2 regions of the Cobetia sp. Dlab-2-AX genome follow, and region 1 is predicted to be linked to the other one. Evidence: predicted binding sites of a transcription regulator. Region 1 holds the regulator's gene; the other holds the start of a gene.
The links. The regulator sigma-54, encoded in region 1, starts transcription at its own class of promoters, with help from an activator protein. The targets are predictions, from matches to a motif close to TGGCACNNNNNTTGCTNT.
Positions count from the first base shown of each region.

Region 1 (6,641 bases):
GCGAGGAGAAAGACCATGAGCGACACGAATTCCCTGAGCGAAGAATATCCGCAGGACATCATCGACCGCGCACGCCGCGTGCGTCTGCTGGCGCTGGATGTCGATGGCGTGCTCACCGACAACCGCCTGCACTACGATGCCAACGGCGTCGAGACCAAGTCCTTCCACGTCCAGGACGGTCATGGCCTCAAGCTGGTGCTGCGCAGTGGCGTTCGCGTCGCGCTGATCACCGGCCGCAGCTCACCGATGGTCGAGCGTCGCGCCAAGGAACTGGGTATTCAGGATGTCATCCAGGGCCGTGAAGACAAGCTGGTCGCATTGACCGATCTGTGCCGCGAGCACGGGATCGAGCTGGAAGACGTCGCCTATTGTGGCGATGACCTGCCGGACCGCGAAGCTATTCGGCGTGTCGGCCTCGGCGTCAGCGTGCCCAACGCCATGGCCTACGTGATGAGCGAGGCCAACTGGGTCACCTCGCGCCAGGGCGGCGATGGCGCCGTGCGCGAGCTCTGTGATCTGCTGCTCAAGGCACAGGGCCACTGGGCCTCGGTGCTGGATACCTACCTGCAGGAGTCGCGTCCCTGATGTTACGTCTGCCCCGCCCTTCTCCGCGTCTCTGGCTGATGCTGCTGTTGCTGCTCGTCGGTGGCGTGCTGGCGCTGATCGAGCAGCGCAACAGCCTGGAATCGACCGTCAATGTCGAGGTCGACAGCAGTGAGCCGGATTACTATCTCGACGGGGCAGACATGACACGCTTCGATGCGCGCGGCGTGGCGATCCAGTCCATGAGCTCGCCGCATATCGAGCATACGCCAGGCGATGACGTGACCCGGGCGCAGACCCCGAAGATTCGCACCAACGACAGTGAAGACCGCCGCTGGTATGCCACGGGTGACAGTGGCGTGTTGAGCGCCGGCGGCGACACCTTCACTCTCGAGGGCAATGCCAGACTGCGCCAGCCCGATGACCGCTGGACCCTCGATACCGATGTCCTGCACTACAGCCGTGATCAGAATCGCGCCTGGAGTGACGTGCCGGTCGTGATCACCCAGAATGGCCAGCATGTCGAAAGCGACAGCTTCAGCGCCGACCTCTCCCGGGATTCCGCCGTGCTGCAGGGCCGCGTCCGCAGCGTCCTGCAACCCGGTGCGGGCCAGAGCGAGGCCAGCAAGGAAGCCGAGCGCATAGACTCGGGCACCGAGAGCACCACTACCGATGAGGGGCGCGTCAACAGCACCTTCGAGGCAGCGCCTGCCAGCGGTGAATGAACCCGCCGGGCTGGCCGTCGCGCCATGACCCGCGCCGCAACACCTTCTTCCCTGCCGCTCGATGGCATCATTGCTCGGGCGGCGACCCCGTCATGCCAAGGAGCCACCATGACTTCCACGACTCGCAAGCCCTTGACGGCCTGTCGCCAGACCCTCAACAGCGGTGTCATGGCGCTCTGCCTGGCACTGGGCATGTCTACCTTCGCCCCGGCCGCCATGGCGCTGGACAGCGATGCCAGCCAGCCGATCAACATCGCCGCGGATGCCCTGTCTCTCGATGACAAGGCCGGTACCGCCACCTATACCGGCCAGGTGGAGATGCGCCAGGGCAGCATGAAGCTCGATGCCAGCCGCGTCGATATCAGCCGCGCCGGCAGCGGCGAGATCTCGCTGGTCAAGGCCACCGGCAAGCGTGCCTACCTGGAACAGCAACCCGCACCCGACGAGAAGCTGGTCAAGGGCTGGGCCGACACCATCCGCTACCATGCGCTGGAGCGCCGCGTGGAGCTGGTCGGCAATGCGCGCCTCGAGAAAGGCGATGACACCTTCGAAGGCGGCTACGTGGAGTACTTCCTCGACAAGCGCCAGGTGAACGCCAACAACAGCAAGACGGCACAGCAGACCGAAGGCGGTCGCGTACACATGACTCTGACGCCGCGCGGCGCCAATGCCAGCAAGGAAAACTGAGTCATGACTGCTGCTACTCCGCGTACGTTGAGCGCTCGCCATCTGGCCAAGGCCTACAAGGGCCGCAAGGTGGTCAAGGACATCTCGCTTGAGATCCGTCAGGGTGACATCGTCGGCCTGCTGGGCCCCAACGGCGCCGGCAAGACGACCTCGTTCTACATGATCGTCGGGCTGGTGCGCGCCGATGCCGGCAACGTCTCCATCGACGACAAGGACCTCTCCGCTGCCGCCATGCATCAGCGTGCACGCGCCGGCATCGGCTATCTGCCTCAGGAGGCGTCGATCTTCCGCAAGCTGTCGGTAGCCGACAACATCATGGCGATTCTGGAGACCCGCAAGGACCTGGATCGCAATGGCCGCAAGGCACGCCTTGAAGAGTTGCTCGAGGAATTCAGCATCACGCATATCCGCGCCAGCGCCGGCATGAGCCTGTCCGGTGGCGAGCGTCGACGGGTCGAGATCGCCCGCGCTCTGGCCACCGAGCCGGACTTCGTGCTGCTCGATGAGCCCTTCGCCGGCGTCGATCCCATCTCGGTGGGCGAGATCAAGAGCATCGTGCGCCAACTGCGCGATCGTGGCATCGGCGTGCTGATCACCGACCACAACGTGCGCGAGACACTCGATATTTGTGACACCGCCTATATCGTCGGCGATGGCCAGATCATCGCCCACGGTGACGCGGACTCCATCCTGGCCAACCAGCAGGTGCGCGACGTCTACCTGGGCCACGAGTTCACGCTCTAGGGTCAGCGGCTGCGCTGAGCCCACCGGAGGCGAAAGCTTCAAAAGCCGCTGCGTGATTTTATCGCGTAGCGGCTTTTTCATGTCTGACATCAGACGCATGCATGACGTCCATACCACCTTGGTGGAAACATGGCATGCAAGTTGCTTGAATATTCACAGCAACCACTTGTCAGTGCCCCGAGTCACGGTATAGCGTAGTAAGCACGTTCCTTTGCCGTGAATTGACTGACTCCATGAAACCCACCCTGCAACTCCGCCTCGGCACCTCGCTGACCATGACGCCGCAGCTTCAGCAAGCGATCCAGCTGCTGCAGCTGTCGACGCTCGATCTGCGTCAGGAGATTCAGCAAGCCCTCGAGTCCAACCCGATGTTGGAGCTCGACGAGGACTACGAGTCGCTGGATGTCATCGAGACACAGGATACGAGCGAGATCTCCACTGCCGACTCCTCAAGCGAGATTCCCGAGGAATACCCCCTCGACAGTGACTGGTCGGACCTCTACCAGGACCACGCCGGTAGCCTGACCAGCTCCGGCAGTGGCAGCGGGAGCGAAGAAGGGCCGGACTTCGATCGCAATACCAGTGTCGAGAGCCTGCAGGACCACCTGCGCTGGCAGCTGGCGATGACCGACCTCGATGGCCGTGAACGCCAGATGGCGGAGAGCCTGATCGATGCCGTCGACGGTGCCGGTTACCTGAGCCTGTCACTCGATGAGCTGGTCGATGGTCTGCGCGGCCAGGGCCTGCCCGGTCTCAAGGCCTCCGAGCTCGAGCAGGTACTGCTGCGTCTGCAGCAGTTCGACCCGACCGGCGTCTTCGCCCGCGACCTGCGCGAGTGCCTGCTGCTGCAACTGGCGCTGCTGCCGGATGATCTGCCGCTGCTGGCGCAGGCGCGTCGCCTGGTACGTCAATTCCTCGAGGCACTGGGCAACGATGACCGCAAGCTGCTCAAGCGCCGACTGAGCCTTGACGATGACGAGCTGGACCACGTCATCCGCCTGGTGCGCGCGCTCGATCCGCGTCCGGCATCCGCCTGGGGCGAGCCCGCCAGCGATTACGTGATCCCTGATCTGCTGGTGCGTTATACCCGCCACGGCTGGCAGGTCGAGCTCAACCCGGAAGCGCTGCCCAAGCTGCGCATCCAGCCGGAATACGCCGCACTGATAAAGCGTGCCGACAAGTCCGCCGACAACACCTTCCTCAAGGACAACCTGCAGGAAGCGCGCTGGCTGATGAAGAGCCTGTCATCACGCAATGACACCCTGCTCAAGGTCGGCCGCGAGATCATGGCGCGCCAGATCGACTTCCTCGAGCAAGGCGAGGAAGGCATGAAGCCACTGATTCTGGCCAACATCGCCGAAGTGGTCGAGATGCACGAATCGACCATCTCGCGGGTCACGACCCAGAAATACATCCACACCCCGCGCGGCGTCTTCGAGCTCAAGTTCTTCTTCTCGAGCCAGGTCGGTGGCAGCGGCAGTGGCGACGCCCACTCAAGCACCGCCATTCGTGCCCGCATCCGCAAGCTGATTGCGGAAGAACCGGCTCGCAAGCCTCTCTCCGACTCACGCCTGGTCGATCTGCTCGCCAGCGATGGCATCGAGGTCGCACGCCGTACCGTGGCCAAGTATCGCGAAGCGATGGGCATCCCATCCTCCAGCGAGCGCAAGCGTCTGGCCTGAGGCATCACCTGCAGCTGCCATGCCCTGCTTTCACCTCCACAATGGCAGCCGCCGCCAACCTCAGACGCTGGTTTTCTCTCTCACCAGCCTCTGACATTACTGACACCGGCGCGCCTGTTGCGCGCCCTGTCATGCCGTCAACCACTCGTCAATGACCCATCATGGCCCATGACGGCGCGCAGGATGTTGGCAAAAATCCATCATTCCGGCAGCATCATTTACCGTCAATCGCATGTTTTTAAAGTCACTTTTGGCCGTATTGCACCGGGATGACACTCGGTGATCCTTCCGGCACGCTGCTTGCTCCACGCAACCCAGGCGCCTGAAAGGCGGCGTACATGCAGGGATTGGCGACGAAAACCCGCCTTCTTGCGCGCCTTTCATGCACCACCCTTCAAGCGTGACCTTGAAGTCCATTCCGCTACCCTTCATTGAGTTGAAGACAAGCACTGAGCCACGATGCAGCGCAGCGTTGATCTTTGCGCAAAGCTTGGGCATTGTCGGTACAGACGCTCACGACATCTGACGCCGCTGGCAAGGGCGCGAAAACATCGCCAGACGGCGGCCGTCAAGCCTGTTGCAGAGCGTCCGATCAGGGTTTGCTCGTAGTCAAAAAGGGTTACAATTGAATGGCAACCCGCTGGATAAAGGAGCGTGTCCATGCAAGTGAATATTACCGGGCATCATGTGGAACTTACCGATCCTCTCCGCGATTACGTCAACGAGAAGCTCGCCCGCCTCGAACGGCATTACGACAACATCACCAATGTTCAGGTGACACTGTCGATCGAGAAGGAGCGCCAGCAGGCTGCCTGCACCTTGCACGCAGCAGGCGCTGACCTCCACGCCCTGGCAGAAGACCCCAACATGTACGCTGCCATCGACGCGCTCGCCGACAAGCTGGATCGCCAGCTGGTCAAACACAAGGAAAAGTCCCAGGCTCGTGCTCAGGGCACCGGGACCCGTTGACCTTCAGCCATGACACTTGATCAGATCCTCCCCCCCGAGCGCACCCTTTACGGTGTCCCCGGGGGGAGCAAGAAGCGGGTGCTTGAATTCTTCAGCACCTTCATCGCACAGAACATTCCCAGCCTGGATAGCCAGGAAGTCTTCTCGCGCCTGATCGGGCGCGAGAGACTGGGATCGACCGGCATCGGCCACGGTGTGGCCGTGCCCCATGCACGTAGCCCGCATTGCAAGACGCCAATCGCTGCGTTTCTGAAGCTCGGTGAACCCATCGACTTCGATGCCATCGACGGAGAACCCATCGATCTGCTGTTCGTGCTGCTGGTGCCTGAGGAAGCGGATGAAACCCATCTGACGCTGCTCGGGCAGGTCGCGGAATTGCTCAATTCCCCGACCAATCGCTCGGCCCTGCGCCAGGCAGACAGCCAGCGTGCACTCTTTGAGGCATTGACCCAAGCCATCGCCGAATTACCGGCGCGCTGAATCACAGGCCCGGACATCGTCCGGGCTTTCGTCTTGCTGGCCTCCCATCGGCCGACGTACAGCGCACTGATAGCGGGCAGCCTTCTGCCCCACCCCTGCATTCTTTCGACGTTGACCTCGCCCTTGGAGAGCACTTCATGAAGATCGTGATCATCAGCGGCCGCTCCGGCTCCGGGAAATCCATCGCTCTCCAGGCGCTGGAAGACATTGGCTACTATGCCATCGACAATCTGCCCGGCATGCTGCTGGCGCCACTGGTCGACCAGCTCGAACAGGACAGTCCGGCACGCCGACGTATCGCGGTCTCCATCGATGCCCGCAACCTGCCGGAAGCCTTGACCCGCTTCCCCGAATTGCTCGACAACGTCCGCCAGAGCGGCATGGACGTGCAGGTCGTCTACCTGACCACCGATTCGCGCGTGCTGCTGGAACGCTACTCGGCGACCCGTCGTCGTCACCCTCTGACGCGCGACAACGACCACACCCTGGCCGAGGCCATCGAGATCGAGCAGAAGACGCTCGCTCCCATTCGCCAGAAGGCCGATCTGGTCATCGACTCGACCAACCTGAGCGTGCACGATCTGCGCTCCCGGATCACCGAGCAGGTCGCCCAGCACAGCTCTCGCCACCTGACGCTGACCTTTGAATCCTTCGGCTTCAAGCATGGCGTGCCGACCGACGCCGACATGGTGTTCGATGTCCGCTGCCTGCCCAACCCGTACTGGGACATCAACCTGCGCGGCGATACCGGTCGCGATGACAGCGTGGCCGAATTCCTGCGGCGCTACCCCACCGTCCAGGCGATGCATGA
Region 1 is NZ_JAMXRV010000003.1:109,526-116,166, reverse strand. Features, by position in the region: gene NH396_RS06165 (HAD hydrolase family protein) at 16-585, shown strand; gene lptC (LPS export ABC transporter periplasmic protein LptC) at 585-1,268, shown strand; gene lptA (lipopolysaccharide transport periplasmic protein LptA) at 1,377-1,955, shown strand; gene lptB (LPS export ABC transporter ATP-binding protein) at 1,959-2,699, shown strand; gene NH396_RS06145 (RNA polymerase factor sigma-54) at 2,933-4,381, shown strand; gene raiA (ribosome-associated translation inhibitor RaiA) at 5,042-5,350, shown strand; gene NH396_RS06135 (PTS sugar transporter subunit IIA) at 5,360-5,830, shown strand; gene rapZ (RNase adapter RapZ) at 5,968-6,641, shown strand, end outside.

Region 2 (5,378 bases), on a different contig from region 1:
AGCGGCGGGATGATGACGCGCAGCGCCTGTGGCACCACCACCAGACGCAGTGTCATGCCACCGGACAGCGACAGCGCCCGTGACGCTTCGGTCTGGCCGTGCGGTACCGCTTCGATGCCGGAACGCACGATCTCGGCGATGAAGGCTGCGGTATAGACCGACAGCGCGACCCACAGGGCGAGGAACTCGGGGACGACCGTGATACCGCCACGGAAGTTGAAGCCCTTGAGTTCCGGCAGCTCCCAGCTCAGCGGCATGCCCATCGCGAAGTAGGCCAGCAGCGGCGCCACGATGATCAGAGCGAGCGAAATCCAGACCGCCGGCAGGCGCTGACCGGTACGTGCCTGACGCTGGCGGTTCCAGTAGCTGAAGATGCCGCTGGCGACGACGGCCAGCACGAGCACCGCAATCACCACCGAGAAACCGCTGGAGGTGATGGGGGCCGGCACGAACAGACCGCGCACGTTGAGGAAGAATGCCTCGCCCAGCGACAGCGAGCCACGCGGACTCGGCAGGGTTCTCAAAACGGCGAAATACCAGAAGAAGATCTGCAGCAGCAGCGGGATGTTGCGGAAGACTTCGATATAGACCGCCGCCAGTCGCGAGATCAGCCAGTTGGGGGACAGACGCGCGACCCCCATGATGAAGCCGATCACGGTCGCGGCAATGACACCCAGTGCGGATATCAACAAGGTATTGAGCAGGCCGACGATGAAGGTATCGCCATAGGTGGATTGCTCGGAATAGTCGATCAGGCTCTGCAGGATGCCAAAGCCTGCGGTGTTGTCCAGAAAGGCAAAGCCGGTGGTGATGCCACGGCTTTCGAGGTTGGTCAGGGTATTGCTGACGATGATCGCCAACACACCGAACACGCCTGCCAGCATCAATAGCTGGAAGATCAGTGCCCGCTTGGCCGGGTCACGCCAGAATGGCGGCTTGACCGTGGCCGGCGGGCGAGAAGCAGGTTGTGTCATACAGGCAATCTCCGCCGGAAAGCTATGCGACTTCCGCCTGCCGTCCTATCGAACGGCAGATCAGTTATCTCTCGGCACTCGATGAATGGGTCACGAGGAACAGGCTGGGCCTCATGTGAGAATTCTTGCTACCGGGCCCCACATGACGCTGGCCAGAGGAAGTGGAGCAAGACGCTCACTTCCCCTGGCCAGCGTCCTTGCTCAGCCTGTCATGAGGGGCAAGGCCCACCCGCAGTACAGGGCGAGCCCGCGCATCAGCGAACCGGCGGGGCGTACTGGACGCCGCCATCGGTCCACAGTGCGTTCAAGCCACGCTCGATACCCAGTGCGGAGCCGGTACCCACATTGCGCTCGAACATCTGGCCGTAGTTACCGACCTGCTTGATGACCTGATAGGCCCAATCAGCCGGCAGCCCCATGGCTTCGCCATAGTTGCCATCGGCACCGACCAGACGCGCGACGTTCGGGTTGGTATCTGCCTTCTTCTCTTCGATGTTGTCGGAGGTCAGCCCCATCTCCTCGGCATTGATCTGCGCGAACAGGGTCCATTTGACGATGTTGAACCACTGGTCATCGCCCTGACGGACGACGGGGCCCAGCGGTTCCTTGGAGATGACTTCCGGCAGCACCATCGCGGACGCCGGATCGGAGAGCTTGATACGCAGCGCGTAGAGCTGGGATTGGTCGGAGGTCAGGACATCACAGCGGCCAGCCTCGAAGCCCTTGACGGTCTGATCGGAGGTATCGAAGACGACCGGTTCGAAGGACATGTCATTGAGGCGGAAGTAGTCCGCCAGGTTCAGCTCGGTGGTGGTACCGGACTGGATGCAGACGGCTGCCCCGTCCAGCTCCTTGGCACTGGAGACGCCCAGGTCCTTGCTGACCATGAAGCCCTGGCCGTCGTAATAGTTCACGCCAGCGAAATTGAGGCCCAGTGAGGTGTCACGGGTCGCCGTCCAGGTGGTGTTACGGGACAGGACATCAATCTCGCCGGACTGCAGCGCGGTGAAACGCTCCTTGGCCGTCAGCGGTACATAGCGCACCTTGCTGGCATCGCCCAGTACGGCCGCTGCAACGCCGCGGCAGACATCAACGTCGATGCCCTGCCAGTTGCCGGCGTCATCCGGTGCCGAGAAGCCCGGCAAGCCGGTGCTGACGCCACACTGGACAAAGCCCTTTTCCTTGACGCTATCCAGGGTCGCGGCACTGGCGCCTGTCGCCATGGAGGCGGCCAGGACAGCGGCGCTAGCGATCAGCAGTGGCTTCTTGTTGTTATGCATCGTGATTCCCTCGCGAAAGTCTGGAGTCCGCTCGATCAGCCTCGAGTCAGAAGTGGTGCAATGCATTGCATGGCACCTATCGACAATAGCAAGCCGCGTTCCAATTTCCGCCTGGCGAGTGATCCGCTGCGTTCAACGCTGAAAAAAGTGCTAAAACCCAGTGATATAGGCCAAAGCCTCGAGGTGGGGCGGCGGATCATTCCGCGCGATTGCCGCGCAGTTAGGCGCCTGACAAGACCAGTTCGCCTCATATCGGTGCAAAATAAAAACGGCCGTTTCATTGCGAAACGGCCGTTGGCGGTGCAGCGATGTGGCGCGAGTGGCAGATTGCGACCAATGTCTCGGTCTGACTGACTCAACGCTTGTTCATCCCATCAGGCACGTTTTCGTCCCTGATGGGGCTTGCTTGCCACCGCAAGGTGCATGCAGATCACTTCTCCAGCAGGCGCTGCATGAAGGGCGGCAGCACCAGGGAGGCGCGATGGCCTTCGACGGTATAGAAGTCACGCGCGAAGGTGGCGGCAGCGGCATCTTCCTCGCGGAAGGACTTCACGTCACAGCCCTTGCCCGCCAGGGTGCAGCTCCACCAGCCGGACGGATACACCGGCTGCGGGAAGGGCAGGGTCGCGACGCTATCAAAGCCCGCTTCGCCCATGTCATTGCGCAGGTCCTTGATGATGGAATCGGTGTGATAGAGCGGGGACTCGCTCTGCTGCACCATCAGGCCGCCCTGCTTGAGGATACGATGGCAGCGCTTGAGGAAGTCTGTCTTGAACAGACCTTCCGCCGGGCCGACCGGATCGGTGGAGTCGACGATCAGCACATCGATGCTCTCGTCCGGGCAGTTGTCGACCCACTTGACGCCATCCTCGAACAGCAGCTCGGCGCGCGGGTCGTCATTGGACTCGACCAGCGCCGGGAAGAATTGCTCGGAGGCACGCGTGACCGCCGGATCGATATCGATCTGGGTGACCTTCTCCACACCCGGGTGCTTGAGCACCTCACGCAGGGTGCCGCAATCGCCACCGCCGATGATGACGACACGCTTGGGGTCTGCATGAGCGAACAGCGCCGGATGCGACATCATCTCGTGATAGAGGAAGTTGTCACGGTCAGTCAGCATCACGCAGCCGTCCAGCACCATCAGGTTGCCGTAGGTCTCGGTGGCATAGACTTCGAGGTGCTGATAAGGGGTCTGCTCGTCATGCAGCTTGTGGCTGACCTTGAGCGAGAAGGCGCTGCCGTGGCGATCGAAGATTTCGGTAAACCAGGAGCCATCGAGACGTTCGGTCATGGGGACCCTCGCATTGGATATCACAGACGGGATATCAAGGTATGGATAGAGACGGCACGATGGCCATCGGAAATTGCGCCAATCAGCACTGCGCCAGCGTCAGGCCGGCAGTTCACGGCCCGCATGACGACCATGCGGCGTGATGTCGTGATACGCGACATGCCGGGCAAGCGCCAACATGGCGCAGGCGCTGCACCATAGCCAAAGACGGGCGGAGTGGAAAGTGTTGATGCATGACAATTTCAGTCAGGCCGCGTAGCGATGACACGCGGCCCGGGGGAGAGGCTCAGCGAGAGGCCGGGCCGAGGCGGATCAGATGGAGAATCAGCCTGACGCCCTGAAACACTCCCAGCCCGATGAGGATGCCGGCGAGGTCCGCCAGGGCATCCAGCACCTCAGCGCCGCGATAGGGAATCGCCAGCTGCAGACATTCGATGGCGACGCCCAGCAGCAGCAGGAGCGGCAGGATGATCAAGCTGGTCAAGCCCGCCAGCCGTGTGGTCAGCGCCAGCAACGCGAAGACGGAGAAATGCTGCAGCTTGTCCCAGGGAAAGATCTGCTCCGGATGTGGCACGCCCGGGGAGAGCGTGCCGAACAGGATCAGCAACAGGCACAGCAGCGCCACGAAGGCCCAACCGCGGCGCGGGATGAGACGCTGCTCGACCGGCGTCATGCTGGCTGCCCTGCTGCTTGCCACCTTCTACAGGCAGCCACAGGGGTGACAGCAGAAAAGACCATGCAGGACTCCCCCATCAGCTGCGGGCGACCGGTGTCGCATTGGCGGCGTCATCCTGATGGTAGGCCGGGCTCAGCTCGTGCAGCGCGTCCATCAGGGCATTGACGTTACCCGGGTCGGTGAACTGGCTGATGCCGTGACCGAGGTTGAAGATGTGGCCCGGGCCCTGGCCGTAGCTGTCGAGGATACGCCCGACTTCGGCACGAATGGCGGCTGGCGTGCCGAACAGTGCATTCGGGTCCAGGTTGCCCTGCAGGGCCACACGATGGCCGACACGCTCACGCGCATTGGACATCTCGGTGGTCCAGTCGAGGCCGACGGCATCACAGCCGGTGGCGGCGATGTGCTCGAGCCACTGGCCACCATTCTTGGTGAACAGGATCACCGGTACACGGTTGCCTTCGCTGTCCGGCTTGAGGCCGGCGACGATCTGCTCCATGTAGCGCAGCGAGAACTCGAGGTAGGCCGGCGTGGACAGAGTGCCGCCCCAAGTATCGAAGATCTGCACCGCCTGAGCACCCGCGGCAATCTGGGCATTCAGGTAGTCGGTAACGGCCTGCGCCAGGGTGTCGAGCAGCTGATGCATGGCTTCCGGATTGGAATACATCAGGCCTTTCACGTGACGGAAGTCCTTGCTGGAACCGCCCTCGACCATATAGGTGGCCAGTGTCCACGGGCTGCCGGAGAAACCGATCAGCGGCACGCGGCCGTTCAGCTCACGACGGATGGTGGACACGGCACGCATGACGTAATCGAGATCACGCTCGACATTCGGCACGCTCAGCGCCGCGATTTCCTCGGCAGTCCGCACTGTCTTGCGGAATTTCGGGCCTTCGCCGGTCTCGAAGTAAAGGCCCAGCCCCATGGCATCCGGGATGGTCAGAATGTCGGAGAACAGGATGGCGGCATCCAGCGGGAAGCGCTCCAGCGGCTGCAGCGTCACCTCGCAGGCACGCGCGGTGTCCATGCACAGGTCCATGAAGCCACCGGCCTGACCACGGACTTCGCGATATTCCGGCAGATAGCGGCCAGCCTGGCGCATCATCCAGACGGGAGTACGGTCGACCGGCTGACGGGCCAGGGCGCGCAGGAAG
Region 2 is NZ_JAMXRV010000005.1:125,703-131,080, forward strand. Features, by position in the region: gene NH396_RS10195 (amino acid ABC transporter permease) at 1-974, opposite strand, end outside; gene NH396_RS10200 (amino acid ABC transporter substrate-binding protein) at 1,229-2,254, opposite strand; gene speE (polyamine aminopropyltransferase) at 2,685-3,548, opposite strand; gene NH396_RS10210 (VanZ family protein) at 3,835-4,221, opposite strand; gene hemE (uroporphyrinogen decarboxylase) at 4,301-5,378, opposite strand, start outside.
Region 2: NH396_RS10200 (amino acid ABC transporter substrate-binding protein) is a predicted target of sigma-54. The motif match lies at 2,340-2,357, and genes of this name have one in related genera.